2 regions of the Mesorhizobium sp. WSM4884 genome follow, and region 1 is predicted to be linked to the other one. Evidence: predicted binding sites of a transcription regulator. Region 1 holds the regulator's gene; the other holds the start of a gene.
The links. The regulator PhoB, encoded in region 1, activates phosphate uptake and scavenging genes when phosphate is short. The targets are predictions, from matches to a motif close to TGTCATNNANCTGTCAT.
Positions count from the first base shown of each region.

Region 2: P9236_RS05380 (acetoacetate decarboxylase) is a predicted target of PhoB. The motif match lies at 2,884-2,900, and genes of this name have one in related genera.

Region 1 is NZ_JARTVO010000013.1:143,007-150,837, reverse strand. Features, by position in the region: gene P9236_RS20695 (sugar ABC transporter permease) at 1-1,187, opposite strand, end outside; gene xylF (D-xylose ABC transporter substrate-binding protein) at 1,435-2,475, opposite strand; gene P9236_RS20685 (ROK family transcriptional regulator) at 2,835-4,070, shown strand; gene phoB (phosphate regulon transcriptional regulator PhoB) at 4,385-5,074, opposite strand; gene phoU (phosphate signaling complex protein PhoU) at 5,094-5,801, opposite strand; gene pstB (phosphate ABC transporter ATP-binding protein PstB) at 5,819-6,622, opposite strand; gene pstA (phosphate ABC transporter permease PstA) at 6,619-7,470, opposite strand; gene pstC (phosphate ABC transporter permease subunit PstC) at 7,474-7,831, opposite strand, start outside.
Region 2 is NZ_JARTVO010000003.1:30,085-37,915, forward strand. Features, by position in the region: gene P9236_RS05370 (inorganic phosphate transporter) at 1-623, shown strand, start outside; gene P9236_RS05375 (patatin-like phospholipase family protein) at 876-2,036, opposite strand; gene P9236_RS05380 (acetoacetate decarboxylase) at 2,029-2,817, opposite strand; gene P9236_RS05385 (3-hydroxybutyrate dehydrogenase) at 3,042-3,830, shown strand; gene P9236_RS05390 (ROK family transcriptional regulator) at 4,029-5,267, opposite strand; gene P9236_RS05395 (ABC transporter substrate-binding protein) at 5,360-6,625, shown strand; gene P9236_RS05400 (sugar ABC transporter permease) at 6,681-7,616, shown strand; gene P9236_RS05405 (carbohydrate ABC transporter permease) at 7,609-7,831, shown strand, end outside.

The sequences.
Region 1 (7,831 bases):
GTGCCGCCGATCACAGCCGCGGCGATGACCAGGAGCTCGTCCAGGGTGCCCAGCGCATTGGTCGACGAATTCTGCCTGGCCGACGAGATCGCCGCCGCGATCGTTGCCAGCACGCCCATGATCATGAACACCTTCATGGTGATCCAGCGGGTGTTGATGCCGGCAAGGTTCGCCGCTTCCGGATTGCCGCCGATGGCGAAGACATAACGGCCGAAGCGGGTGCGCTTGGTGATAAAGGTCATGATCAGGCCGACCGCGACCGCCATCAGCACCGGAATGGCGATACCATGGGCAATGAACAACCCGCCCTCGGGAACGGTGATGTTGTTGGCGGCGGCGTGTCGGTTCACGATGCCGACCGGCCAGGGATAGGAATTGGCCAGCCACACCGCGCCCATGATGATCGCGCAGGCGACCGCGCCGAGCAGCGTCTCGGCCCAGATCGGCCGGAGCGGGAAACGGAAGCGCTTGCGCTGCACCCGGCCGTGGAACAGCGCAAACACCACCGCCAGGCAGGCGACGACGCCCACCACCCAGCTCCATCTGGCGCCGATCGAGCCGGCCGGCCCGCCACCCATCAGCTGGTAGGTGGCGTCGAGCGGCGCGACCGTCTGGCCGCTGGTGACCCACCAGGCGGCGCCGCGCCACACCAGCAGCCCGCCCAGTGTCACGATGAAGGCCGGCACCTCGAGATAGGCGATGACGAAGCCCTGGAACGCCCCGATCAGCAGACCGAGCGCCAGGCCGATGGCCAGCGCCAGCACCCAGATCCACGGATTGCCGAGCTCGAGCCCAACCATCCGCACCAGGAAATGCACCTGGGCAAAGCCCATGACCATGCCGATCAGCCCCTCGGCCGAGCCGACGGAGAGGTCGATGTTGCGCATGACGATGACCAGCACCATGCCGGAGGCCATGATGGCCACGGCCGAGGTCTGCACCGACAGGTTCCACAGATTGCGCGGCGTAAGGAACGTGCGGCTGTCGAAATCGAGCGGATTGACGCCGAGCCGCAGGCTCGAAATGACGTGCAGGCCGATCCAGATGATCAGAAGCGCGCCGACCATGCCGAGCATACGGGTGTCGAGTTCGGTCGCCTTGAGGAAACGGCCGATCGCGCTGAGTTCGGAAGCACGTGCGCGATCCGCGGCCGGGTTGGCCGGCGTATCAGAGGTCGTATCGGTCATGATATCCTCCCACCGGCTGCCGTCTGGCGCGGATGCCGGACCACGATGCTAGAGCAATTCGAGCGAAAGTGTGTACCGCTTTCCGTTCGGAATTGCGTGGAAACGAACCGTTGGGAGCGGCTTGGCGATCTTACTGGACGCTGAACTGCTCCATTCGCTTTCCCGGCTCTATTCGAGCGAGAAGCTCTTTGGCAAACGCCGCGGCTTTCCGGCCGCGGCGTTTGCTTTGGACCGTCTTAGGCCCGGTTCAATTGCAGACTGCGACCGCGCCAGCCGCGACGCCGGCGCAGACTTCGTCCTTCTTGATCCAGCCCGCGTCGATGACGATGTTGAGATTGTCCTTGGTGATGGCAATCGGGGTCAGGAACAGCGACTTGACGGTGTTGCCGCCAGGCGTGGTGAAGTCCTTGGCGCCGGCGATGTCGCCCATCTTCTTGCCGTCGGCGAGCTGCGAGGCGATCTCGGCGGCGTTCTTGCCGAGCTCGCGCGCGTCTTTCCACACCGACACGGTCTGCGTGCCGAGCGCGATGCGGTTGAGCGCCGCGTGGTCGCCGTCCTGGCCCGAGACCGGAACGGTGCCGGCCAGACCCTGAGCCGTCAGCGCCGCGACGACGCCCCCGGCAGTGCCGTCATTGGCCGCCACGACCGCATCGACCTTGTTGTCGTTGGCGGTCAGAAACTGCTCCATGTTCTTCTGTGCGTTGGCAGGCAGCCAGCCGTCCGTATAGGCTTCGCCGACATTCTTGATCTTGCCGCTGTCGATGGCTTCCTTCAGCACTTCCATCGAGCCCGCGAACAGGAAATCCGCATTCGGATCGGCACCCGAGCCCTTGATGAAGACGTAGTTGCCTTCAGGCTTGGCCTTGAACACCTCGCGGGCCTGCATGCGGCCGACTTCCTTGTTGTCGAAGGTCAGGTAGAACACGTCCTTGTTCTCGATCAGGCGGTCGTAGCCGACCACCGGAATGCCTTCGTCGAGCGCCTTCTGCACCGCCGGGCCGATCGCCGAGGCATCCTGCGCCAGGATGATCAACGCGTTTGCGCCCTGCGAGATCAGGCTTTCGACGTCGGTCAGCTGCTTGCCCGGATTGGACTGCGCGTCGGCCGAAATGTATTTGTCGCCGGCGGCCTCGATGGCTTTCTTCATTGCCGCTTCGTCGGTCTTCCAGCGCTCTTCCTGAAAATTCGACCACGAAACGCCGATCACCTTGTCCTTCGCCTCTGCGACCGACGCCAGCGTCAACGACATGGCGACACCCGCCAGCATGGCGGTTGCGAATCTCTTCATGATTTCCTCCCTGCGCCATCGCGGCGCTACCCAGACTGGCCCGAAGGCCGGCACAGAGGCTTTTTTTCGAGCCTCGAAAAAATACTGATCCAACGCCGAAGCGCTGTCAACTGCGATTCTGATGGTTTTTGAGGTGCCGCGAACTTTTTTTCGAGGCCCGCAATAAATAATGACAGCCCCGTCCGCTTCTGCCACTATTCCAAAACAGTTGCACAGAAGCGCGGAAGCGTTGCCCCGTTGGAACTGAATGAAACAAAAAATCCAGAGCGGTTCGGTGGTGCATCCGCGACTGAACCGATCTGGCGCGTCGCCGACGGCCCATGCATTATCAAGAGGCCGCGCTGACCGGGAGGAGAAAAATGTCGGTCGGGATCCGCCATGACGACCTGCGCCGGCGCAACCGCGCCATGGTGCTCTCGGCCGTGCGCCGCGCCGGCCAGCCGTCGCGCACGGAGATCGCCGCGACCACGGGGCTTAGCCACTCGACCATTTCGGCAATTTCCTCGGACCTGATCCAGGAAGGCATCCTGGCCGAGAGCAAGCCGAGCGAGGCGGCATCGCTTAAGCGCGGCCGGCCGCAGGTCGGCCTCGCCCTCAATCCCGAGGCGGCCGCGGTGGTGACGGTGGTGCTGTCGCTGAATTTCCTTTCCGTCGCCGTCATCGACTATGCCGGGCAGGTCATCGCCGAGGAGCAACGGCGCCTCGATACGCTGACCATGCCGCGCGACGAGCTGATCGGCGAATGTGTGGCGATCGTCCGGCGCCGGCTGAAAGATCCCGACCTCGATGTCGGCAGCGTTGCCCGCATCGCCATGGGTATCCAAGGCATCACCGATTCCCATGCGCGGGCAATGCTGTGGTCGCCGATCACGCCTTTGACCGACATTCCTTTCGCCAACATCCTGGAAAAGGAATTCGGCATCCCGGCCACCATGGAAAACGACTGCAACATGATGGCGGTGGCGCTGCAATGGCGAGACCCCAACCGCTATCGCGACAACTTCATAGCCATCCTGCTCTCGCACGGCATCGGCATGGGCCTGGTGCTGAAGGGCGAGCTGTTCACCGGCACGCATTCTTCCGGAGGCGAGTTCGGCCATATGATCCATCGTCCGGGCGGCGCGCTCTGCCGTTGCGGACGCCGCGGCTGCGTCGAGGCCTATGCCGGCAACTACGCCATCTGGCGCAGCGCCATGAAGATGAGCGAGGACGCCGAGCCGGTCGATGTCGGCGACGCCGACATGCGGGCGCTTGCCGCCAAGGCGCGCGAGAAGGACGGCCCGGAGCGCGAGGCATACCGCCGGGCGGGCGAGGCGCTGGGCTTCGGCCTGGGCAGCTTGTTCGCGCTGATCGACCCGGCGCCGGTCGCCATGGTCGGCGTCAGCGCCGCCGCTTTCGACCTGATCGAGCCGTCGCTGCGCGAGGCCATCGCCCAAACCGCCGGTGGCCAGCACTCGGAATCGATCTCCTTCGACACCGAGCCGAACGAATTGCCGCTGATCCGCGAGGGCTGCGCCATGCGCGCGCTGACCTTCGTCGACCAGGAGATTTTCGCGCCGGGCGTGCAGACAAGAGCGGGCAAGCACGTCGCCTGAACAGCTTTGAAGTGATCGTGTCCTGCTAGACGTCGGAGATTTGCGAAGGTCCCGAAGCTTCGTCATACCAGGGCGAAGCAGGAGCGAAGCTCCGTCGCGAAGACCTTGGAATCCGTGCCGTTACCTCGGACGCAGGGCGCAGCGGAACGGAATTCTGCACCGTAGTGGCGCGTCGACGTCACGGAATGGATCCTCGGGTCTGCGCTGCGTCGCTTCGCTCCTTGCTCCGCCCGTGGATGACGAAGTCAGAAGCGTCTGAGCCAATCGCCGGCGCATACGATCGGATTCAACCTGTTACCGCCTCCACAGGAAGACTAATCCTCGCGGATCGCGTACCCCGCCCCGCGTATGGTGCGGATGACATCGGGCATGCGGCCGTTGTTGACGGCCTTGCGCAGGCGCCCGACATGCACGTCGACCGTGCGCTCGTCGATATAGATCGTCTCGCCCCAGACGTTGTCGAGCAACTGGCTGCGCGAGAACACCCGGCCGGGGTGCCGCATCATGAACTCGAGCAGCCGGAACTCGGTCGGGCCAAGCCTGATCTCGCTCTTCTTGCGGTAGACGCGGTGCGATTCACGGTCGAGCACGATGTCGCCGACCTTGAGCACGCTCGAAAGCACCTCCGGCTTGGCGCGGCGCAACAGCGCCTTGACCCTGGCCATGAATTCAGGCGTCGAGAACGGCTTGACCAGATAGTCGTCGGCGCCCGTCGAGAGGCCGCGCACCCTGTCGCTTTCCTCGCCGCGCGCCGTCAGCATGATGATCGGCAGCCGTTCGGTCTCGGGCCGCATCCTGAGGCGCCGGCAAAGCTCGATGCCGGAAACCGCCGGCACCATCCAGTCGAGCACCAGGAGATCGGGCACGTTCTCCTGCAGGCGGATTTCGGCTTCGTCGCCGCGGGTGACCACCTCGACCTGATAGCCTTCGGATTCGAGGTTGTAGCGGAGCAACACCCCCAGCGGCTCCTCGTCCTCCACCACCATGATACGTGGCGCGATCATTTAGCAGGTACCTTCGCTGTCAGGCCGCCGGCGCCGACATCGCCGTCTCGTCCTGCTTCGGACGGTTCGCGGGCAATTGGGTGCCGGTCAGCACATAATAGGCGTTCTCGGCGATGTTGGTGACGTGGTCGCCGATGCGCTCCAGATTCTTGGCGCAGAACAGGAGATGCGTGCAGGCCGTGATGTTGCGCGGATCCTCCATCATGTAGGTCAGAAGCTCGCGGAAGACGGAGGTGTATTTGACGTCGATGCGCTCGTCGTCGTTCCGGAGCTTGGCGAGCGCCGTGGCGTCGCCCGCCGTGTACTCCTCGATCACGCCCTGGACCTGGATCAGCACCAGCTGCGCCATCGAGTCGATGGAGTGCGACAGGTCGCGCGGCGCGGCGCTGACGCCGACGGAGCCGACGCGCTTGGCGATGTTCTTGGCGAGGTCGCCGATGCGCTCGAGGTCGCCGGCCATGCGGATGGCGCCGACCACACTGCGCAGGTCGTCGGCCATCGGCTGGCGCTTGGCGATCAACGTGATAGCGCGATCGTCGAGCTCGCGCTGCCGTGCGTCCATGATGGCGTCGTCGGAAACCACGCGCTGCGCCAGCGCGTTGTCGGAATTGAGCAGGGCCTTGGTCGACGCGCCGACCATCGAGCCGGCGAGATCGCCCATATCACGGATAAGCTGGCTGATCTGCCTCAGATCCTCGTCGAAGGAAGCGACCGTATGGGCCATGATTATGTCCTCGTATGAACTCAGCCGAAGCGGCCGGTGATATAGTCCTGCGTGCGCTTCTCGCGAGGCGAGGTGAAGATCTTCTCCGTCCGGTCGAACTCGACCAGCTCGCCGAGATACATGAACGCCGTCTGCCGCGACACGCGCGCCGCCTGCTGCATGTTGTGGGTGACGATCACGATCGTGTAGTCGGCCTGCAGCTCGTCGATCAGCTCTTCGATCTTGGCGGTCGACAGCGGGTCGAGCGCCGAGGCCGGCTCGTCGAGCAGGATGACCTCCGGCTTCACCGCCACGGTGCGGGCGATGCAAAGCCGCTGCTGCTGACCACCGGAAAGGCTCTGGCCGCTGGCGTTGAGCTTGTCCTTGACCTCGCTCCAGAGCGCCGCGCGCTTCAGCGCCGATTCGACGCGGTTGTCCATTTCGGCCTTGCTGATCTTCTCGTACAGCCTGACGCCGAAGGCAATGTTCTCGTAGATCGACATCGGGAACGGCGTCGGCTTCTGGAACACCATGCCGATCTTGGTCCTGAGCAGGTTGAGGTCCTGCGAGCGGTCGAGAATGTTCTTGCCGTCGAGCAGCACCTGGCCTTCCGCGCTCTGCTTCGGGTAAAGCTCGTAGATGCGGTTCAGCACGCGCAGCAGCGTCGACTTCCCGCAGCCCGACGGCCCGATGAAGGCGGTGACGCTGCGCTCGGGCAGCGACAGGTTGATGTCCTTCAGCGCCTTCGACTGGCCATAGTAGAAGTTGAGGTTCTTGACCTCGATCTTGGCCTTCTCGACGGCCGTGTCGGCTACGTTAAGGTCGGTGGACAACATAGGTTTCATCTGTCCTCTCTGCGTCCGGTAAGGCTGCGGGCGAAGATGCTCAGCCCGAGAACCGTCAGGGTGATTATGAGCGCGCCCGTCCAGGCCAGCTGCTGCCATTCCTCATAGGGACTTAGGGCGAACTGGAAGATGGTCACCGGAAGACTGGCCATCGGAGCGTTGAGATTGCTCGACCAGAACTGGTTGTTAAGCGCGGTGAAGAGCAGGGGCGCCGTCTCGCCGGAAATGCGGGCGATCGCCAGCAATATGCCGGTGACGATGCCGGAAAGCGCCGCGCGATAGGCGACCGAACGGATCACCACCCAGCGCGGCGCGCCGATGGCGGTGCCGGCTTCGCGCAAGGCGTTGGGCACCAGGTTGAGCATGTCCTCGGTGGTGCGCACCACGACGGGGATCACAAGGATGGACAGCGCGACCGCGCCGGCGATCGCCGAGAAATGGCCCATCGGCCGCACCATCAGCTCATAGACGAACAGGCCGACGATGATGGACGGCGCCGACAGCAGAATGTCGTTGATGAAACGCACCACCGTGGTGAGCCGCGAGAAGCGCCCGTACTCCGCCATATAGGTCCCGGCGAGCACACCGATCGGCGTGCCGACGACGATGCCGATGATGGTCATGATGATGCTGCCGTAGATGGCGTTGAGCAGGCCGCCGGCATCGCCGGGCGGTGGCGTCATCTCGGTAAAGACCACCAGCGAAACGCCGGACAGGCCTTTGTAGATCAGCGCACCGAGGATCAGCGCCAGCCAGGCAAGGCCGATGCCCGCGGCGATGACGCACAGCGCCATCATCACGCCGTTCTTGCGCTTGCGTCTCTGGTGAAGCGACATGGCTACCGACATCGGTCATGCTCCCGTGCGGCTATCGATGCGCAACAGCATGTAGCGCGCGATGGCGAGGATGATGAAGGTGATGATGAACAGGATCAGGCCGAGCGCCACCAGCGAGGACGTATAAAGCTCGCCGTCCGCCTCGGTGAATTCGTTGGCGATGGTCGCCGAGATCGTCGTGCCTGGCGCAAACAGCGAGGCGCTGATGCGATGCGCGTTGCCGATGACGAAGGTGACGGCCATCGTCTCGCCGAGTGCGCGGCCGAGGCCGAGCATGACGCCGCCCATGATGCCGACGCGCGTGTAGGGGATGACCACGCGCCGCGTCACTTCCCAGGTCGTGCAGCCGATGCCGTAAGCCGATTCCTTGAGC
Region 2 (7,831 bases), on a different contig from region 1:
TTCAGGAGGCGGTGCGCTCGAAGACCTGGAACGACCAGACGACTGTCGCGCTGCAGAGCTACATCCACAACACGACGGCCGGGCTGCAGCCTTACGCCACCGTCGACAAGGTGCCGACGGATCTGGTCAGCAACGCCCGCAACGACATCTATCTGATCGGCGAAGCGCTGAAGCTGATCGACAAGAAGAAGCTGCTGCCGATGCAGGATGCCGACCTGAAGGCGGTGACGGACTATCACAAGGCGGTCGACAACGCGACGAAGTTCATCCCACTCTGGGTCAAGATCGCCGTGGCTCTGGCGCTCGGCCTCGGCACCATGGTCGGCTGGAAGCGCATCGTCGTCACCGTCGGCGAGAAGATCGGCAAGAGCCACCTGACCTACGGCCAGGGCGCCGCCGCCGAACTGGTCGCGATGATCACGATCGGCGCGGCCGACCGTCTCGGCCTGCCGGTGTCGACCACCCACGTCCTGTCGTCCGGCGTTGCCGGCACGATGGCGGCGAACGGCTCCGGCCTGCAGTGGGCGACCGTGCGCAACCTTTTGCTCGCCTGGGTGCTGACGCTGCCGTGCTCGATCGCGCTGTCTTTCGTGCTCTTCGTGCTCTTCCGCCAGGTGTTCTAGCGTTCGAGCGGAAAATCAGAGGCGGCGCCGTTTGCGGCGCCGTCTCTTTTTTGGCCAATCCTGGGAAGGCCATTCAAGGAACCGAGCAGGCGCCTTCTCCCGGCGAGTGCGCCCTCGAAGCGGTTCGGCTTTTGCCGAGGACACCTATCGCCGCGAAACCTCCATCTTGCCACGGCGGCGCAGCTGAAACGCGCGACGTCAGTCCGACAGAAATCGGCGAAGGGTTCGCCTTCGCAGTGCCGGACGCAAATGTCAGGTCGGGTCTTCGCGGTGCAGGTCGTGGATGGCGACGCCCTCGACATTGGTCGGCAGCATCAGCCACTGCTTGTGGCGCAGCGTGCGCTCGGTGTCCTCGAGGCCCATCTCCCAGTGCTCGCGCATCGAGGTGCCCGAGAACTCATAGTCCTTGGCGTGGCCTTCATAGCCTTTGTGCTGGTAGATCAAGTGGACGATGTTGACCACGCCGGCATCGGAATAATCGGCCATCAGTTCCTGCTCGCCCTCTTTCAAAAGTTCTGCCGGAACGCGCTTGAGCGCATCGAGCAACTTCATCTTGAGCGCATGGATGCGCTGGAAATTGTCGGTGTTCTGGCGCGTGCGGCTCGAATACATGATGTCCTTGTGGCGCGATAGCACGTCGGCCATGCCGCGCGGCAGCGCGCCGCGGGCGCTGAACAGATCGACCTGGAACACCAGCGACGAACGGTCCTCCTCCTGGTCGAGCAGGTATTGCAGCGGCGTGTTGGAGACGATGCCACCGTCCCAATAATACTCGCCCTCGATGCGGATCGACGGGAAGGCCGGCGGCAGCGCGCCGCTCGCCATGATGTGCTCCGGCCCGATGCGCACCTTGTCGGTGTCGAAATAGACGAAGTTGCCGGTCCTGACATTGACCGCGCCGACGCTCAAGCGCTTCTTGCCGTCGTTGAGCACGTCGAAGTCGATCAGGCTTTCCAACGTCTCCTTCAGCTCGGCCGTGTCGTAGAAGCTGGTGGCTCCTTCGGCGCCGGGCGGCTCGAACCATGGATTGGGATTGCGCGGCTTGAAGAAGCCGGGCTGGCCCATCATCATCGTCATCCATGACGAGGTGCGGTTGCGGATGTCGCGATAGATGTCGCCTTCCGGCGTATAGGCCCAGATCTTGCGGCCCGAAATCATCTGCCAGAATTGCTCCAGCCGCTGCAGGCGGCGGCTCGGCTCGTTGCCGGCGATGATCGAGGCGTTGATGGCGCCGATGGAGACCCCGGAGAGCCAGGTCGGCTCGCAGCCGGCATCGGAAAGCGCCTGATAGACGCCGGCCTGATAGGCGCCCAGCGCGCCGCCACCCTGGAAGACCAGGGCGACGCGATCATATTGCTGCGAGATTTCCTGGATGGTGGCGGCGGTAGCCTTGTTTCGGGTGCGTTCAAGCACGAGCCTTCTCCGGCTGGAGTGAGCTGGTCGCGGTCGAGTTGCGATCGGCGAGATAGTCGTGGACGACCTCGCCCAATCCGAGCGTCAAGTCGGCGGTGAAGTGGACGGCCGAGACGACCTCGAGCACCGGCAGCTTGGCCACGTCGGCCATGACATGGGGCCGAAGGTCGAGCGCGGCCGGCGCCGTCCAGGCTTCCTTCAGCGTCACGTCGGTCAAGTAGTAGCGCACCAGCTCGCAAATGCGCGGGCTCCCGTCGACATGCGGAATTATCTTGATCAGGAAGTTGGGCGCGGCGAGCGAGGCGAGCACGGAATCGTGGTCGGCCTCGCGATGCTTGTAGCCCATGGTGCCGGTGGCGCACAGCACGCTGCCATAGTGAAGCGTGCCCACCACCACTTCGCCCTCATGCACGATCTTGGGGCTAGCGAGCTTCTTCGGAAAACCCCACAACTCGCGGCCGCCGGCGATCGGCGCGTCGTCGTCGAGATACATGGAATGGACATAGCCGCCATGCTGACCGCCGAAACGCACGGGGATGACCTGGCCGGTCTCGGTATAGTCGCCGAAGCCAGTCGAATCCGGCATGCGGATGAACTCGTATTTCACCAGCGGCTCGTCGATCTCGAGCGGCTTCGGCACCACGGCTTCCAGCGCCTCGCGCGTCGTGCGGTAGGTGATGATGATGTATTCGCGGTCGAAGAAACGGTAGGGACCAGGCGGGAAGGAAGGGTTGGTGAGCGGCATCGCATAGGCGCGCTTCACGACATCGTCGATTTCCAAGCTGTTCACCTATCGGGTCAGGAATGACATGCGCGAGATGCGCAGGTGAGTATGTTGCACGGCACCATGACAGTGCCATGTCATCGTCCCCGAGTGCCAGCTTCATGGCACTCGCACGGCATCACAACATTGTAATCGCAACGACATATGGCCATGGCATTGTCATGCTGCGGCGCACAAACTATGTGCCTTAAATCCCCTCCCACCTTCTTGCGAGATCTCCCATGGGTTCCCTGTCTTCGAAGAATGCGCTCGTCACCGGCTCGACCAGCGGCATCGGCCTGGCGATCGCCCGCGCCTTTGCCGCCGAGGGCGCCAACGTCACCATCAACGGCCTGGGCGACGCCGCGGCGATCGAGCAGGAGCGCGCCGGCATCGAGAAGGATTTTGGCGTGAAATGCCGCTATTCGAGCGCCAATATGATGGACGGGGCCGCGGTCACCGCCATGGTGAACGAGGCCGAGGAGGCATTCGGCAGCCTCGACATCCTGGTCAACAATGCCGGCATCCAGCATGTCGCGCCGATCGACGAGTTTCCCGACGACAAGTGGGAAGCCATCATCCGCATCAACCTGCTCGCCGCCTTCTATGCCATCAAGGCGGTGCTGCCCGGCATGAAGCGCCGCAAATGGGGCCGCATCATCAACACGGCCTCGGCGCACGCGCTGGTCGCCTCGCCGTTCAAATCGGCCTATGTCTCGGCCAAGCACGGCATTGCCGGCCTGACCAAGACGGTGGCGTTGGAAGTGGCGCAGGACGGCATCACCGTCAATGCGATCGCCCCCGGCTATGTCTGGACGCCGCTGGTGGAGAAGCAGATCCCTGATACGATGAAGGCGCGCGGCATGACCGAGGAGCAGGTCAAGCACGATGTGCTTTTAGCCGCGCAGCCGACCAAGGAATTCGTCACCGTCGAGGAACTCGCGGCGCTGACGCTCTTCCTGTGCTCGGACGCCGCCAAGCAGATGACCGGCACGACCCTGCCGATGGATGGCGGCTGGACGGCGCAGTAAGCGCGCTTCCCTAGAGCAGTTCAGCGTTTCACCGAAACGCTGAACTGCTCTAACTATTTGTTTTTACGCAATTCCGGAGGGAAAACCGTTATACACTTTTCATGAAATTGCTTTAAAGGGGGCGCTGTCGCGGCGCAAGGCTTAACTCGCTGCTTCGTACTATCCTTCCCCTGGCGCAGTCCTTGCCGGTCCCCATGGCTATTGAAGTCGCCCGTAATGGCTCAGGACGAGGCCGACGGCTCCAAGCAGCACATCGTTTTCGGTGTGCTTGCCGATGATTATTCGCGTGCGCCTGTCGGGGGCGACGTCCCGCGCCTTGATTAGGGTGTGCCGTTCATAGGCTGCAATGAGCGGCGTAAGCAGGATGTCGCCGGCGAGCGCCATGCGTCCTCCGATGACGATGAGTGGCGGGTTCAGAACGGATCCAATCATGCCCAGGCCGCGGCCCGCCATTTCGGCCGTATCCTCGATCATGCGCAATGCTCCGACATCGCCCTGCTCGGCCATGCGGATCACGTCGTCCATCGTGACGCGCCGGCCCGTCACGCGCGCGATCTGCTCCAATGGCCGGTTGAAGCTGGCGTAGAGTTCCAGGCAGCCTCGATTGCCGCAGCGGCAAAGATCGCCCGATGGATCGATGCTCATGTGACCGAATTCGCCCGCGCCGCCGGCAATACCGGTCACCACGCGTCCGTGTTGGACGATCGCGCCGCCGACCCCGAGGTCGATCTTGAACAGGACAAAGTCCTCGTAACCGACGGCGGCGCCCCACATCATCTCGGCAATGGCGGCGCAGTTGCTTTCATTGGCTGCGAAGATCGGCTGCTCCAGCACCGGCCCAAAGACATGTCGGATGTTGACGCCAGCCCAAGTGGGAACGATGCTGGCCCGCTGGACGAAGCCTTCGGGGCTGACCGGTCCCGACACAGAAACCCCGACACCCAGGAGGCCGGACGCAGACAAGCTGTTCTCCTCGTAGCATTGCGCGATCGCCGCCTTGGTGAGCTTTGCCGCCCGGTCCGGAGGATAATCCAGGCCGAGGGGGATAGTTTTTTCAGAAATGAATGAATGTGAGACGTCGGCCACAGCGACCCGAATCTCGTCGAGACTAAGATGAACGCCGACGCAGGTGCCGGCTTCAGGATTGAGCGTCAGCGTTGCCGGCGGCCGACCGACGCCTTTGGCCGTTTCGTCAGCCGCCGCCAGTTCCACCACGATTCCTGACTTCCTCAAGCCAGTCAAAGCCGTCGAGACGGTCGAGCGGGCCAAGCCGGTGAGCCGGGCGATCTGCGCGGCGGAAATGGCGCCGCGCTGGCTGAGACAGCGGACAATCAGACTTTCAGGCGTGCCCGGAGGTTGACCGTCCAGCAGCGATCTGAGCAGGCTTTTTGTCATTTTTGTCTTAAAACTCCTTGACTGCCGATCGTATTTGATCATTCTAGAAAAAACTAGAGACCTTCTGCGATCCGCGGGTGGTCTCGACGAAACGGTCGTGATGAACCGTGCTGAAATCAAATGGGAGTGAGACGATGAGATATCTGAGGGCGACCCTTGTCGCTACGGCGGCATTTGCCTTTCTCGCAAACACAGCACTCGCCGAGCCGAAGACCAATCTGCTCCACCAATGGGCGACCGGATCGGACGCGCAGGCCATCGCCAAGCTTGGCGAAATGTTCGAGGCGAAGGGGGGAAAGTGGCAGCAGACCTCGATCGCCGGCCATACTGCCAACACGCTTGCCAAGCTGCGCGCCGACGTGATCGCAGGCAATGCTCCGCCGGCGGTTCAGCTCAAGGGTCCCGAGATCGCTGAATGGAACAAGACCGGCATGACCGCCGATCTGGATGATCTCGCGAAGGCGGAGAATTGGGAGAAGGTGGTGGCGCCGGAATTGCTGCCGGTGATGAAGCCGAGCGGCAAGTGGGTGGCGGCACCCATGAACATCCACCGCATCAACTGGATATGGGCATCGCCAAAAGTCATGCAGGCCGCCGGCGTGACGGAAGTTCCGAAGACCTGGGCGGAATTCAACGCAGCCTGCGACAAGATCGTGGCTACCGGCAAGATCTGCATCTCGCACTCGACCGCCGACTGGACCGATTCTACCGTCTTCGAAGTCGTCGTCTACGGCCAGGACCTCGACCTCTATCGCAAGGCCTTCGTCGAAGGCAACGTCGACGCCATGCGCAGCGACGGCATGGTCAAGGCCTTCGAGCAATTCCGCATCATGACGTCCAAGTACATGGACCCCGGCATGAACGGCCGCGACTGGGATTCGATGTCGGCTCTCGTCGGGCGCGGCGAGGCGGCGTTCCACATCATGGGCGACTGGACGATCGGCTTGCTCACCGCCGCCGGCTTCAAGGAGGGCACGGATTATGTCTGCGCCCAGGCGCCGACCGACTGGGGCAAGCCCGGCTTCATCCTGAACTCCGATTCCGTCGTGTTCTTCCAGCAGAAGGATCCCGACTATGTGGAGGGCCAGAAACTGCTCGCCAGCACCATCCTGTCGCCGGAGTTCCAGACCGTCTTCAACCAGGCCAAGGGCTCGATCCCGGCGCGCCTCGACGTCGATCTGTCGAAGGGCTTCAATCCCTGCCAGCAGAAGTCCCAGAAGGACCTGCAGGCCTCGATCGAGGCGGGCACGCTGGTCCGCTCGATGGCCCACAACATGACCATCCCGCAAAAGGTCCGCGGCGCCATCATGGACACGATCACCGAATTCGTCGCGACGCCGGACATGCCCGCCAAGGATGCGGCCAACGCCATGGCCGACGCCGCCGAAGCGCAGGAATGACGTGCGGAGAGCGCCGGCGCGACATCGCGCCGGCGCCCGGCCGACAGGAAGCCCAATGTCCATCCACGACCTTTCCGTTCCGATAGCCGTGCCCGCCCGCTCGTGGCGGGATCGTCTGGGATCGATCGTGCCGATCCTCGTGCTCGCCCCTTCGCTCGCGGCGAGTTTCGTCTATGTCTTCGTGTTCACGGGCTGGACGCTCTATCTGTCGCTGTCCGACTCGACACTTTTGCCGAGCTACGGCCTTACGGGCCTCGACAACTACGTATCGCTCTGGTCCAACCGGCGCTGGAACATCGCCTACACCAACCTTTTCCTCTTCAGCGGCTTCTATATCGTGGGCTCCATGGCAGTCGGGCTGCTGCTGGCCATCCTGATCGACCAGCGCGTGCGCGGCGAGGCGGTGTGGCGGACGATCTTCCTCTACCCGCTGGCGGTTTCCTTCATCGTCACCGGCACCGTCTGGAGCTGGCTCTACAATCCGGTCGACGGCATCCAGGCGCTGGTGCGCGGGCTGGGCTGGAGCGACTTCAGCTTCGCGCTCACCAGCGATCGCAACCACGCGATCTATGCGGTGATCATCACCGGCGTCTGGCAGTCTTCCGGTTTCGCCATGGCGCTCTTTCTGGCCGGCCTACGCTCGGTCGATCCGGATCTGGTAAAGGCGGCGCAGATCGACGGCGCATCGGTCGTGCGCACCTACAGGAAGGTCATTCTGCCAACCATCGCGCCGATCTTCCTTGCGGTCGCCGTCATCCAGATCCAGTTCGCCATCAAGACGTTCGATCTCGTCGCCGCCCTGACCCGCGGCGGGCCGGGCATCTCGACCACGTTCCCCGCCATCTACGTCTACGATCTGATGTTCCAGCGTGGCGAGATCGGCGAGGGCGCGGCGGCCGCGGTCATGATGCTGGCGGCGCTTGCCGTGGTGCTGGTGCCCTATTCGCTGTGGGTGGTGTGGCGCCGCCGGGCGGAGGCAGGAAATGGCTGAACTTGCCGCCGCCATCGACCTGGAAGCGGCTGCAGCGAGCCGCAGGCACTTCTGGAGCCGGTTCGCGATCTATGGCCTGCTCACGGTCTTCGCTGCAATCTATCTGATCCCGCTGCTCGTGGTCGTCTTCAATTCCTTCCGCGAGCAGGCGGAGATCGCGCGCGACGGGCTCATCTCGCTGCCAAAGACCTTCCGGCTGGAGGCATGGGCGCAGG